3 regions of the Marinobacter shengliensis genome follow, and region 3 is predicted to be linked to each of the others. Evidence: riboswitches for the same ligand, from Rfam matches in the RefSeq annotation. Region 3 holds a riboswitch; each other region holds the start of a gene.

Region 1 (4,291 bases), 1.2 Mb from region 3:
GTCACTACGATGTGTGGGTCATTAACCTGCATCTGGAAAAATCCGGAGAACGCAGTTGGCGAATTCCTGCAGGCCATAAAGGCTGCTGCTGGGAGGGCGGCCGAGGTCCTTTCGGAACAGGGGGCTCGATGGATCCGTTCCCCAACCTGATCGCGATCCATTGGTTTTCTTTTGCGGAGCAGAAATACTATTCCATCTTGATTGATGTCCCGCCGGATTTGCAAGATCAAATGCGAGTGCCTGCTCCCACCAGGACTCAAAAAGGTGAGATACGCCAGTTGCCAAGAAGCGACTTGATTTTAGGGTTGGCGCCCGGAGGAGAAGTGGTTGTCTGGATGATGAGCCAGCGAACAAACGCGGTAGAGGTAATGCGTGTTCAGGCAATCGAAGTTGAAGGTAATCCTGATGATTTTTCGGAGTCAACGGAAGGTTACCTCGAGCGAAGCGGCGCCTATCTCGAGGAGCACGGTGTGCCGTTGGAGGGGTGGTGATCAGATCAGTGGCCGCCTTTGTGCAGCTTCAACATAGGAAGAGACATCGACTTGCAATCTTTTGTACGGTTTCGCTAGCGATATCGGTAGGCTGCTCCTATTGGGAGGAAGACGATATCAGCTGGGGTATTGTTGCTGTCGCACCCCAGCACTACGAAATGTGGATAATCAATGCTCATTTGGAGAAGCCTGGTGTTAGGAGCTGGCGCGCACCTATTGGAGGTGGGGTTCGATGTTGCTGGATGGGTCCTGACGGCCCCTTCGGTTCTGGAGGCCCGATAGATCCGTTCCCCAGCTTGATCGCATTGCATTGGTTCTCATTTTCTGAACAAAAATTCTACTCCACGTTGTTTGAGGTTCCCTCGGACCTGCAGGACCGTATGCGTGTCCCTGCTCCTACAGCCACGCAAAGCAAAGATGTTCTGATGAAGCCAAGAAGGACTTTGGTTTTGGGGCTTGCGCCTGGTGGTGAGGTGGTTGTGTGGATGATGAGCCAACGATCTAATGCCGTCGAAGTCATGCGAGTGCCCGCTGTCGAAGTTGAGGGCGACCTCGAGGCGTTTGAAATTCGCACAAGGGAGTACTTAGAACAACACGGTGCGTATATCGAAGAACACGGTGTGCCTTTGGAGGGTTGGTGACCGAGTAATTTAGATACGCGCGGTTTCTACATAGCTTTCTGCAAGACTCTCATTAATGCCCCGTCCCCAGCACCAATGGACCACCCGCTTCGGCAGCAATTAACACGATCCTGGCCAGACCATGGCTGCATTACTGGAACCTGCCGGATACATCGGTGTGAAGTACCCGTCGCCGATCCGACATCAAATAAAAAATAATCCAGGTACATTTTAATTTGCAGGGTGCACAATCTCCGTATATAGTTAAATTGTCTTGGCAAGCCACAACATGTTGTGTTTGTGGCAAGGAATCCGGTGAGAGTCCGGAACTGACGCGCAGCGGTATTGGGGAACGACCGTGGCATGATGACACTGGCGAAAGCCGGGAAGTCGCCACGCAAGGCAGAGCCGAAAGGCTCACGCCCCTGAGTCCGAAGACCTGCCAGGGCAACAAGCACTGCACCTTCGCGATTCAGGGTGAACAGCTGATCATGTCTCGGGTATTCGCCCGTGCCTGACCTCCTGTCTTCGCGAACGTTGCTGCAGCTATTGCGACAACCTGACGCGTTTCCAGGAGGAACCTGATGTCTACCCACACTGCCTCACACCCTGTTGATCCCGCCTTGCTGGATATCTCCGCTACTGTTGGTGAATACCTGGACCGCAGCGACTGGCGGGTGAATGCCAATGCTAACCAGGGCTATTCCCTCGGCGGCCTGATCCTGAATACCGCCGGCAAGGTGATTGCCAACTACTGGCTGAACGAGGTGTATACCCCGGAAATTGGCCAGGCCCACCGGCAGGCAGATTTGCACATTCACGACCTGGACATGCTCAGTGGTTACTGTGCTGGCTGGTCTTTGCGTACCCTACTGCACGAAGGCCTGAACGGTGTGCCAGGCAAGGTTGAGGCGGCCCCGCCCAAGCACTTGTCCAGTGCCATCGGCCAGATGGTCAATTTTCTTGGCACCCTGCAGAACGAATGGGCAGGTGCTCAGGCTTTCAGCTCCTTTGACACTTACCTGGCGCCATTTATCCGCAAGGACACCCTGGATTACGCCACCGTGCGCCAGTGCATTCAGGAATTCGTCTACAACCTGAACGTGCCGTCCCGCTGGGGCACCCAGACGCCATTTACCAACATCACTTTTGACTGGGTTTGCCCGGACGATCTGCGGGAGCAGATACCCATTATTGCCGGTGAGGAAATGCCATTCAGCTATGGCGAATTGCAGGCCGAGATGGACATGATCAACCAGGCCTACATCGAGGTAATGACCGCAGGCGACAGTATGGGCCGGGTATTTACCTTCCCGATTCCTACCTACAACATCACCCGGGATTTCGACTGGGCATCCGACAACGCCCTGCGATTGTTCGAAATGACCGCCCGTTACGGCCTGCCGTACTTCCAGAATTTCCTCAACTCAGACCTGGAACCCAACATGGTTCGCTCTATGTGCTGCCGCCTGCAGCTAGACCTGCGGGAACTGCTCAAGCGTGGCAATGGCCTGTTTGGCTCAGCAGAACAGACCGGTTCCCTGGGGGTGGTCACTGTGAATTGTGCTCGGCTGGGCTACCTCTACAAAGGTGACAAGCTGGCACTGTTTGCCCGGCTGGATGAGCTGATGGATCTGGCCCGGGACAGCCTGGAAATAAAGCGCCAGGAGATCGGCCGGTTAATGGTTGAAGGCCTGTTCCCCTACACCAAGCGTTATCTGGGTACCCTGAGAAACCACTTCTCCACCATTGGTGTGAATGGCCTGAACGAAATGGTCCGCAACTTTACCGGTGACCAGGAGGATATCAGCAGCGAGCAGGGCAGGGCCTTTGCGCTGGAGCTGCTGGATCATGTACGGGAACGGATGAAGCAATACCAGGAAGAAACCGGCCATCTCTACAATCTTGAAGCCACCCCGGCTGAGGGCACCACCTACCGGTTTGCCAAGGAAGACCAGAAACGGTTTGCCGACATACTGCAAGCCGGTACACCGGATGCCCCTTACTACACTAACTCCAGCCAGCTTCCGGTGGGCTACACAGATGACCCGTTTGAAGCCCTGGACCTTCAGGATGAACTGCAAACCCGCTACACCGGCGGCACGGTGCTGCACCTGTATATGCGCGAACGCATCAGCGATGCCGCCACCTGCGGCCGGTTTGTGAAAACGGTGCTGGAGAATTACCGGCTGCCGTACATCACAGTCACGCCCACCTTCTCTATCTGTCCGGTACACGGGTACCTGAACGGAGAACACGAATTCTGCCCGAAATGTGACGAGCTGTTACTCGCCGGGCAGCAAAAGTCGGCAACGCCCGACACTTCCCCAAAAAGCAAAGAAGGAGTTCAGCATGGATAACCAGAAACTTCCCGATGACAGCCAACGCCAGCGCTGCGAAGTGTGGACTCGGGTAATGGGCTACCACCGCCCGGTCTCGGCCTTTAACAAAGGCAAACAGTCCGAGCATCGCGAACGCACCCACTTCCGGGAGCGTTGAAATGACTGCGGATAACCTGGTGATCGGAGGCATGGCGGCCTTCTCCACCGTCGATTATCCGCAACACCTGGCGACAACCCTGTTCCTGAAGGGTTGTCCCTGGCGTTGCCATTACTGCCATAACCCTCATCTTATACCACTTGAAGCTGGTGATGAAAAAATCACCTGGAAACAAGCTCATCGGCACCTGACAAGCCGGCGGGGGTTGCTGGATGCTGTGGTGTTTAGTGGTGGCGAACCCACCATTCAGAAAGCACTGTTGCCTGCCCTTCAACAAACCCGCGAGTTGGGTTTTCGTAACGGCCTGCACACCGGCGCCCCGCATCTGAAACTGCTGGAACCGCTGTTGCCCTGGCTGGACTGGGTGGGCCTGGACATCAAAGCGCTGCCTTCAGACTATGAAATCATCACCACCAACCGCCATGCCGGGCAGGAAAGCTGGGCGGCTATCTCCGCACTGCAAAAGGCCGGCGTGGACTTTGAATGCCGGATGACTTGGCATGGCGCCCTGCAGTCACCGGAGCAGGTGATTACCGTGGGGGAGCAGTTGTCAGATCAGGGCGTGCGCCGGTTTGCGGTGCAGATCGCCCGAAGTGATCAGATGCTGAATGGCACCATCGGGGCCGGGTATCTGAGCATGGAAAACAAGCAAAACGTCCGTAACAAACTCACTCCGCTTTT
Region 2 (4,291 bases), 320 kb from region 3:
ATGGGCCAGATGAGAGGGGACGCAGCCAAGGCGGCTGGCGCTGAGGCCGCGCGAACCGTGCCACCCAGGGAGCATGGCGGCAACTGCGACATCAAGGATCTTTCCCGTGGCTCCAAAGTGTATTTTCCGGTCTACGTAGATGGCGCAGGACTGTCTGTAGGCGATCTGCACTTCAGCCAGGGTGATGGTGAAATTACGTTCTGTGGGGCCATCGAAATGGCTGGCTGGATTCACTTGCGGGTGAACCTGATCAAAGACGGCGTGCGTAAATACGGCATCAAGAACCCGGTGTTCAAGCCCAGCCCCATCAAGCCCCGCTACGACGATTATGTGATCTTTGAAGGCATCTCGGTGGATGAAGAGGGCGGCCAGCACTATCTGGACGTGCATGTGGCCTATCGCCAGGCCTGCCTGAATGCCATCGAATACATGACCAAGTTCGGCTACAGCAGGGCACAGGCTTACGCGATCCTTGGGTGTGCGCCGGTGGAGGGGCATATCAGCGGCGTGGTGGATATTCCCAATGCCTGTGCAACGCTCTGGCTGCCAACCGGCATCTTTGATTTCGACATCAACCCGTCAGCTGATGGCCCACAGAAGAAAGTCAGTGGCGGTATGGACGTGCCCCTTTCGAAAGACAAGGAGTAAGCACCATGCCTGTGTATGACTACAAATGTCGGGAACACGGGTTGTTCCACCAGCTGGCCACCATGGAAGACTGCGCCAAGCCGGCGGAGTGCCCGACCTGCCAGGCGCTGTCACCCCGTGTCATAGTGCTGCCTCCGGAGATTGCCGCCATGGACCCGGCCAAACGATCGGCTCAGGACCGGAACGAGCGCTCAAAACACGAGCCAGTGTTCTCGACTGCCGATCGCAGGGCACACGACAAGGAACACAGCCGAAGTTGTGGTTGCGGCTCACCGAAGCCGGGCAAATCCATGCTGTTCTATACCGCGGACGGTAAGAAAATGTTTCCCTCGATGCGCCCGTGGATGATCAGCCACTGACAGCCGATTCGACGTTTCACGTGTTTGGCCCCGATACGGGGCCTTTTTTCGATCCACAATTCACGGCCTCTCAAGCACCAGATCCCGATACCACGCTGTTGCCCGTTCACCGGTATTATCCGCATCCGACATGATGGCCACGCCAACAATACGCGGGGGATTCTCCCCGAACGCTTCCCGGTAATCTGCCACAATATCCCGTTCCACCGTGACCCACTCACCGGTTTGCTCCGGGCCGGAATTGACCGCCACCATCATGGTCTGGTCGGTGAAGGCGTTGGCGACAATGGATTGCTCCGGCAACCGGTTGGCCCAGATGTAGTTCAGGGCATTACCCGGCAGGGACTCGCCAAACATCACCTCCACGGTTTTGCGCTTGGCCCGTTCAAAGAATCCTGCCTTGTCGGGCTGGAATTCAAAGGCCACGTAGATTCGCGCCGGGTAGTCGTCGCCGGACTTTTTCCGGGCATCGCCCCGGTCGAACACATTGGACACCTTCCATTGCCAACGCAGAATCAGCGATTCGCCGGGTTCTAACGACAATCGGGCAATCAGGCCGGAGGCGCTGTTATCAGCGGTCGCCTTGACCACCTGAACACCGTCGTCCGTGACCAGCTCATAGCGCGTGTGCCGGTCGATCCTGGGGAATTCCAGTGGCTCCCAACCATCCGACAACGAACTCATCGTGGAAAACGGCTGAAGCAACGGCTCCTGTGCCATCAGTGCCGGGCTGGCCAACAGCAGGGCAAGCATCAATGCCGGGCCTGCCTGTGACGATTGCTTCATAGACTTGTCCTTTTGTTTTCGGGCCACTGCAGTGGCAGACAGCGGGCCTGCAATAAAGTGCCTTGTCAGTGGCTATTAGTCCGTATATAGTGACCAAATCCTTGGTTGACTACCATATGTTGTGATCATTCTCTGATCACTTCAGGCATAAAGGTAGTCGGGAATCCGGTGAGAATCCGGAACTGACGCGCAGCGGTATTGGGGAACGAGCGTGGCATCAAGACACTGGCAAGCGCCGGGAAGTCGCCACGCAAGGCCGAACCAACAGGTTCACGCCCCTGAGTCCGAAGACCTGCCAGGGAAACAGTACTGCACCTTCGCGACTCAAGGTGAGCAGATCGGTTATCCCTGCCCTGAAACAAGGCACGGTGTGCTCCTGCATTCGCGAAGGCTAAATGGAATCTGACGCGACTTCAGGAGAACACGATGTCTGCCACCGCTCTGGCCGAAGCCCCGGCCGCCGATACCCAATCCCTTCAAGTTATTAAACGCAACGGCACCCTGGTTGGATTCAATCCCGCCAAAATCAGTGTGGCGGTGACCAAAGCGTTCCTGGCCGTGGAAGGCGATAAAGCCGCCGGCTCTGCCCGCATCAACGACGCCGTGCATCGGGTAACCGAACAGGTGGTGCAGGCCATCAGCCGGCGCCTGAAAGCCGGCGGTAAAGTGCATATTGAAGACATTCAGGACCAGGTGGAACTGGCCCTGATGCGGGCCGAAGAGCAAAAGGTGGCCCGGGCTTACGTGCTCTACCGGGAAGAACACGCCCGCAAGCGCGCCATCGAAGAGCCCATGGAAGCGCACCCGCACCTGACCGTGAAAAAAGCCGACGGCAACGTGGCGCCGCTGGACTTGGGCCTTATGAAACTGCAGGTAGAACAGGCTGCCACCGGCCTGGAGGGCATTGATGGCGAATCCCTGGTCGACGAAGCCCTGCGCAACCTGTACGACGGTATTGAGGAAACCGAAGTGCTCTCCGCCCTGATCATGACGGCCCGTGGCCGTATCGAGCAAGAGCCGGACTACAGCGCTGTCACCGCCCGCCTATTGCTGGAACAGCTTCGCCTGGAAGCCGCCGAGGCCCTGGACCTGCCCCGCAACCAGCCGCTGGCAGAGGTTTATCCACAGGCCCTGAGCGCGTTCATCCACGCCGGTATCCGCTACGAATTGCTGGACGAAGCCCTGGCCGCCTTTGACTTGGAACGCCTGGGTGCGGCGATCATCCCCGAGCGTGACCACCAGTTCGGTTTCCTGGGCCTGCAAACCCTGTACGACCGCTACTTCCTGCACTGGAACAAAGCCCGCCTGGAACTGCCCCAGGTGTTCTTCATGCGTGTCGCCATGGGCCTGGCCCTGCGGGAAGACGACCCCAACGCCCGCGCCATCGAATTCTATAACCTGCTGTCCAGCTTTGATTACATGGCCAGCACGCCCACCCTGTTCAACAGCGGCACCCGCCATTCCCAGTTGTCCTCCTGCTACCTGACCACCGTGCAGGACGACCTGGAAGGTATCTACGGCGCCATCAAGGATAACGCGCTGCTCTCCAAATGGGCCGGCGGCTTGGGCAACGACTGGACTCCGGTGCGGGCACTGGGCTCCCACATCAAAGGTACCAACGGCCAGAGCCAGGGCGTGGTGCCGTTTTTGAAAGTGGTCAACGACACCGCCGTGGCGGTCAACCAGGGCGGCAAGCGCAAGGGCGCCGTGTGTGCCTACCTGGAAAGCTGGCACCTGGACATCGAGGAATTCCTGGAGCTGCGCAAAAACACCGGTGACGAACGCCGCCGCACCCACGACATGAACACCGCCAACTGGGTGCCGGATTTGCTGATCGAACGCATGCGTGAAGACCGGGACTGGACCCTGTTCTCCCCCAGCGATGCCCCAGACCTGCACGATCTTTACGGCAACGCCTTCCGGGAACGCTACGAGCATTACGAAGCGCTGGCGGAGCAGGGCAAGATCAAACTGTTCAAGAAAATCCCTGCCAAACAACTGTGGCGCAAAATGCTCACCGTGCTGTTTGAAACCGGCCACCCCTGGGTTACCTTCAAAGACCCCTGCAACCTGCGTTCCCCGCAGCAGCACCAGGGCGTAGTGCACAGCTCCAACCTGTGCACCGAAATCACCCTGAACACCAGCGCCGACGAAATCGCCGTATGCAACCTCGGCTCGGTCAACCTGGCTGCCCACATCGCCAACGGCGAGCTGGACGTACAGCGCCTGGAACGCACCGTGACCACCGCCGTACGCATGCTCGATAACGTTATCGACATCAACTTCTACGCCGTGCCCCAGGCGAAGAACTCCAACCTCAAACACCGCCCCGTGGGCCTGGGCCTGATGGGCTTCCAGGACGCGCTCTACCAGTTGGGGCTGCCCTACACCAGCCCGGAAGCGGTGGAGTTTGCCGACGTGGCCATGGAGCAATTGAGCTACTTCGCCCTTCGCGCCTCCGCCACCCTGGCCGGTGAACGGGGAGCCTACGAAACCTA
Region 3 (4,291 bases):
AAACCTGGTAGAACACCGGCACCGGATCAGCCTTGGCGTACGCCTCCTGCAAGTCGGCAATGCCCTGACGGAATCGCTCCGCCTCTGCAAAGCCTTCTGCTTCAGTACCTGCCAGTATGGAGATGCGCTCAATGGTGTTGGAGACAGCTTCAAAACTCCGGGGTTCAATGGAGAACACCGGGACGCCCATATTCTTGAGTGTGACCAGCTGCTCCGTCGGATTCCCGGTTACCCAGCCAATCACAAGATCCGGCTGCAGCTCCAGCAGCCGTTCCATATCCATGCGGGTATGGCTACCCACTGAAGCGACCTCTCGGGCTGCCGGGGGATAATCGCTGTAAGCCACCACGGCAACTACCTGATCACCGGCGCCCGCCGCCCATGCCAGTTCTGTCGCCCCAGGCGAAAGTGCGGCAATGCGTTTTGCCGGGTGTTCCAGGCATATCTCCTCGCCCAGATCATCCGTGGCGCAGACATAGGATGCCAGGGCCGGAGATGCCAGCAGCATCCAGCCGAGCAGTATGCTCACACCCTTAAGCTTTCCCACTGGCGCCTCCCCGGCAAGATTATGCAGTTTTATCGGAAGTCATAGCGAATCGAAAGAAACCCTGCGGTTCCCGCCGCCAGGTAGCCTGAACCATCAAATCGGGTTGCCGTCGCGTATTCCTTATCCGTAACGTTCTGAAGCGTCAGCCGTGCTGTCCAGTCCTGAGTAAATTCCCACCCTGCACGAAGGTTGAAGGTGACGTAGCCCGGTAAACGATTTTGATTACTAGCATCATCGTAGCGGTAGCCACTGGCCAGAGCGGTGCCTCCCAGACTCCAGGCGCCCATTTGACGGTCCAGGTCAACCCTCAGCGATTGGTGACTGCGACGACGCAGGCGGTTATCCGTCTCACGATCACGAGGATCCATCAAGGTGAGTTTGACCCCAAGATCCCAACCATTCGACCGCAGACCGGAGGCCAGCTCCGCGCCACGAATACGGGCTTCACTCACGTTGGCAGGCCGGAGATCACCGTTGATGCTCTGGAGTTCAATCAGATTCTCTACGTCCAGTTGATAAAGAGCGGCATCCCAGTACCAGTGTTCGTAACGACCGCTAAGCCCCAGCTCCACGGACGCGCCTTCCTCCGGCTTGAGGTCCGGGTTGCCGGCATAACTGCCACCGAAATCGAATATCTCCAAAGGATAGTAAAGATCATTGAACGTGGGCGCCCGGAAAGAGGTGCCATAACTCACCCGTACCCGGTGGGAACGGTCAAACGAGTGGCCAAGGGCAATGCCACCGGTTTCCTGTCGACCGTATGCCTCGTTGTCGTCGCCGCGAAATGACAACTGAATATCGGAAGGGCCGAAGTTTAAGCGCAGTTGGGTGAATAACGCGGCATTAGTGCGACTGTTCTCATCGAACTCGATGGTGCTTTTCACTTCGTCGGATTGTAGCTCTCCCCCGACCGCAAGCTCGTGCACGCCTGCGGTGAAAGTGTTTTCCCATCGTGCGGTTCGGGTTTTGGTGTTGAATACAGAATCGCCGGCACTACGGAAGCTTTCTTGCTCGTCAGCGGATTCTGAAAGCTGGATGGACGTCGCCCAATAATCACTGACAGGGGTATTCAATGTGACGCCGATGGTCCGGATCATAAAATCCGTGTTGCCACCGTCAAATTCAGTATTGCCCTGTGACTGCATGATGACGAAACTGGCCTCTCCTCCGCTCGGCAATTCATGCACAACACGCCCGACGCCGGCGGTATTGCGAAAACCTTTGTCCTCGCCATCTTTCACAATTCTGGTGCCATCGGTCTCCTTGTGCAGCCCGCTGAGGCTGAACCGGGTTGCGCCTTGAGTCGCCGATGCGCCAGCACTGGTTTTCTGGGTGTTGAAATTGCCTGCTCCGGTTTCAACCCACCCTCTGTTACCGTGCTTTGGATCCAGTGTAAATGCCTGAATGACACCGCCTACCGCGTCAGCGCCATAGAGTGCACTGCGGGGGCCCCTGACGATTTCCACGCGCTCGACCAGATCAGCTGGAAAATACTGCCAGGGCGCGCCACCGCTGGTTGCAGAACGAAGGCGCACACCATCAACCAGAAAGACCGTGGAATCATTCGCAGTGCCACGAGTGAATACACTGGTGTTCTTGCCAAATGACCCGTTAGTGACCAGATCAATACCGGGCTGCGCCGCCAGCAGATCGGTAAACTCGGCAGGCGCCTCACGACGGATGGTTTCTTCTTCGATGACCGTCACCGAAGACAGGCTTTCGCCCACCGTACGGGGGCCAAGCGTGGCAGTTACAACAATAGGTTCAAGAGTATCCGGGGCGGCTTCAGACTCTGAACCACTCGCCGGTAGGGCAAAAGGCATGAACACAAGGGCAGACAAGACTTTGGAACGCTTCATTTCTTCACTCGCTTCGCACCGCACTCACCCGTGCGGTTGATACTGATTCATGCGGAGGAGAAATGTCTGTATTGACGGAGGGTGGAGGGGCGTCGATCAGTTGCATTGGCCGGTTCACCCACCGCCGCTGCCCTCCGCAACGTAGGTGTCTGGAACTCATGGGCTCCAAATTCCAGGCCGGTCTCCGGGCTTCCAGGTGGAGCTGATGCTCCGGGGCAATCACCTTCCCATGCCAGAGGCACAGTGGCGCATTGGATTGCCTTTCACCTGATTACCGTTGCGGGGGCAGCGCCGGGCTCTCACCGGCTTCCCGTTTCACTCACTGCATTCGCCGGACTATCGCCAGTCCGGTTGGAACGCTCAGAGCACCTGAAATTGCGGGCAAGACTATCAACCCGGGTGGGGGTGGTCAATGAGATATGTTAATTCAGACAACGCACTTCCCAGACGTTGCCAACCGGACTCATCAGGCGGCAAACCGAAGCGCAGGGCTGGCGGCTCATCAAAACGCCTGACCAGAATGGCACGACGAGCCAACTCATCCGCTATTGGTGCTGCGTTTTCGTGATGGACCGTGCGAAACAGCAACGTACCGTTGGTTGCTGGCATGCCAGATTTCCTGAGCAGGCCGTCCATCCGCAGCCGTGACGTCTGCAGCCTGCCCAGCGCCTCTATCTGCCATGCCCTGTCAGCCAGAGCTCTTGCCATCAGGTAACGCGCCGGGCCACTGACGGTCCAGGGGCCCAATTCAAAAGCCAGCGCACGGGTCAGCTCAGGTTCAGCCAACACAGCCCCGGCGCGCATTCCGGCCAGGCCGAAAAACTTGCCCAGAGATCGCAGAAGTATCAGACCCGGCGCGCCCGCCCAGGGTTCCAAACCGTGTCCGGGCTCTCCCTCAACAAAGGCCTGATCAAGTACCAGCCAGCCCCCACGTGCCTGCAATCGTTGGTGCCATAGCAGAAGACGGGCCGGATCGACCAGCTGCCCGGTCGGATTATTCGGCTGTATCCACACCACCACGTCCACAGAATCCAGCCAGGTCAGATCGTCTTGCTCTATTGCCTGCTCAGGAATCGCCACCACCTCGAAACCGGCGCGACGCCAGGCATGACCGTGCTCGCGATATCCAGGCACGGGCACCGCCACTCGACCAAGACCATGCACCCTGGCGCGCACGGCGGGCAGGGCCATGATCGCCGCCTGGGATCCCGCCACCGGCAGGCAGCTGGCCCGCTCGGGCGCACCTGCCCAGGAACGGATGATCTTCTCCAGCCCATCGTCCGGCTCTGGCAGTCGTTGCCATACCTCCGGTGGGATGGCCGGCACCGGCCAGGGTACCGGATTGATGCCGGTGGACAGATCAAGCCATTGCTCGCGGGGGATGCCCCAACGCTGTATTGCGGCCTGTAACCGCCCGCCATGCTCCGGGGATTCAGAAAGGTCGAAGGCCGTCATCCGGCACCTCCAGGCACCACCCAGCTGCAGGCAAGGGCGAGGACGAGCAGCACCGACAACCAGAGCATTACCCCGCGCTGTACCAGGGCAATAGCACCTTCGATTGTCGCTGCCGAAGCCCCGGGGCCACGACCTAACACTGGCCGTTCCTTGATGCCATTGGCATAGGGCGCCGGCCCACCGAGGGTCACACCAAGGGCGCCCGCCCCGGCCGACATCACTGGCCCGGCATTGGGGCTATCCCAGGTTCTTGCCTGGGTACGCCAACAACGGAGCGCCACCCGGGTACTTCCCAACAGCGCATAAGTGAGGGCTGTCAGCCGGGCAGGCAGCCAGTTCATGAGGTCATCCAGCCTGGCGGCAAACCGACCGAAGTAAAGAAATCGTGAGTTGCGATAGCCCCACATGGCGTCCAGGGTATTGATCAATC

What was found. A riboswitch is a leader RNA that binds a small molecule or an ion and turns the genes downstream of it on or off. The one in region 3 is predicted to bind cobalamin.
Region 1: it holds a riboswitch for cobalamin, as region 3 does, so the genes downstream of both, QUE75_RS15650 (ribonucleoside triphosphate reductase) here and QUE75_RS01165 (TonB-dependent receptor domain-containing protein) in region 3, are expected to answer to the same signal.
Region 2: it holds a riboswitch for cobalamin, as region 3 does, so the genes downstream of both, QUE75_RS19440 (ribonucleoside-diphosphate reductase subunit alpha) here and QUE75_RS01165 (TonB-dependent receptor domain-containing protein) in region 3, are expected to answer to the same signal.

Annotation. Positions count from the first base shown of each region.
Region 1 is NZ_AP028062.1:3,412,078-3,416,368, reverse strand. Features, by position in the region: gene QUE75_RS15660 (DUF2931 family protein) at 1-491, shown strand, start outside; gene QUE75_RS15655 (DUF2931 family protein) at 650-1,132, shown strand; cobalamin riboswitch at 1,370-1,572, shown strand; partial or broken gene QUE75_RS15650 (ribonucleoside triphosphate reductase) at 1,759-3,471, shown strand; gene nrdD (anaerobic ribonucleoside-triphosphate reductase) at 3,464-3,610, shown strand; gene QUE75_RS15640 (anaerobic ribonucleoside-triphosphate reductase activating protein) at 3,612-4,291, shown strand, end outside.
Region 2 is NZ_AP028062.1:4,246,077-4,250,367, reverse strand. Features, by position in the region: gene fmdA (formamidase) at 1-648, shown strand, start outside; gene QUE75_RS19450 (FmdB family zinc ribbon protein) at 654-1,007, shown strand; gene QUE75_RS19445 (DUF3047 domain-containing protein) at 1,068-1,760, opposite strand; cobalamin riboswitch at 1,910-2,107, shown strand; gene QUE75_RS19440 (ribonucleoside-diphosphate reductase subunit alpha) at 2,220-4,291, shown strand, end outside.
Region 3 is NZ_AP028062.1:264,288-268,578, reverse strand. Features, by position in the region: gene QUE75_RS01170 (cobalamin-binding protein) at 1-508, opposite strand, end outside; gene QUE75_RS01165 (TonB-dependent receptor domain-containing protein) at 577-2,406, opposite strand; cobalamin riboswitch at 2,565-2,757, opposite strand; gene cobD (threonine-phosphate decarboxylase CobD) at 2,797-3,861, opposite strand; gene cbiB (adenosylcobinamide-phosphate synthase CbiB) at 3,858-4,291, opposite strand, start outside.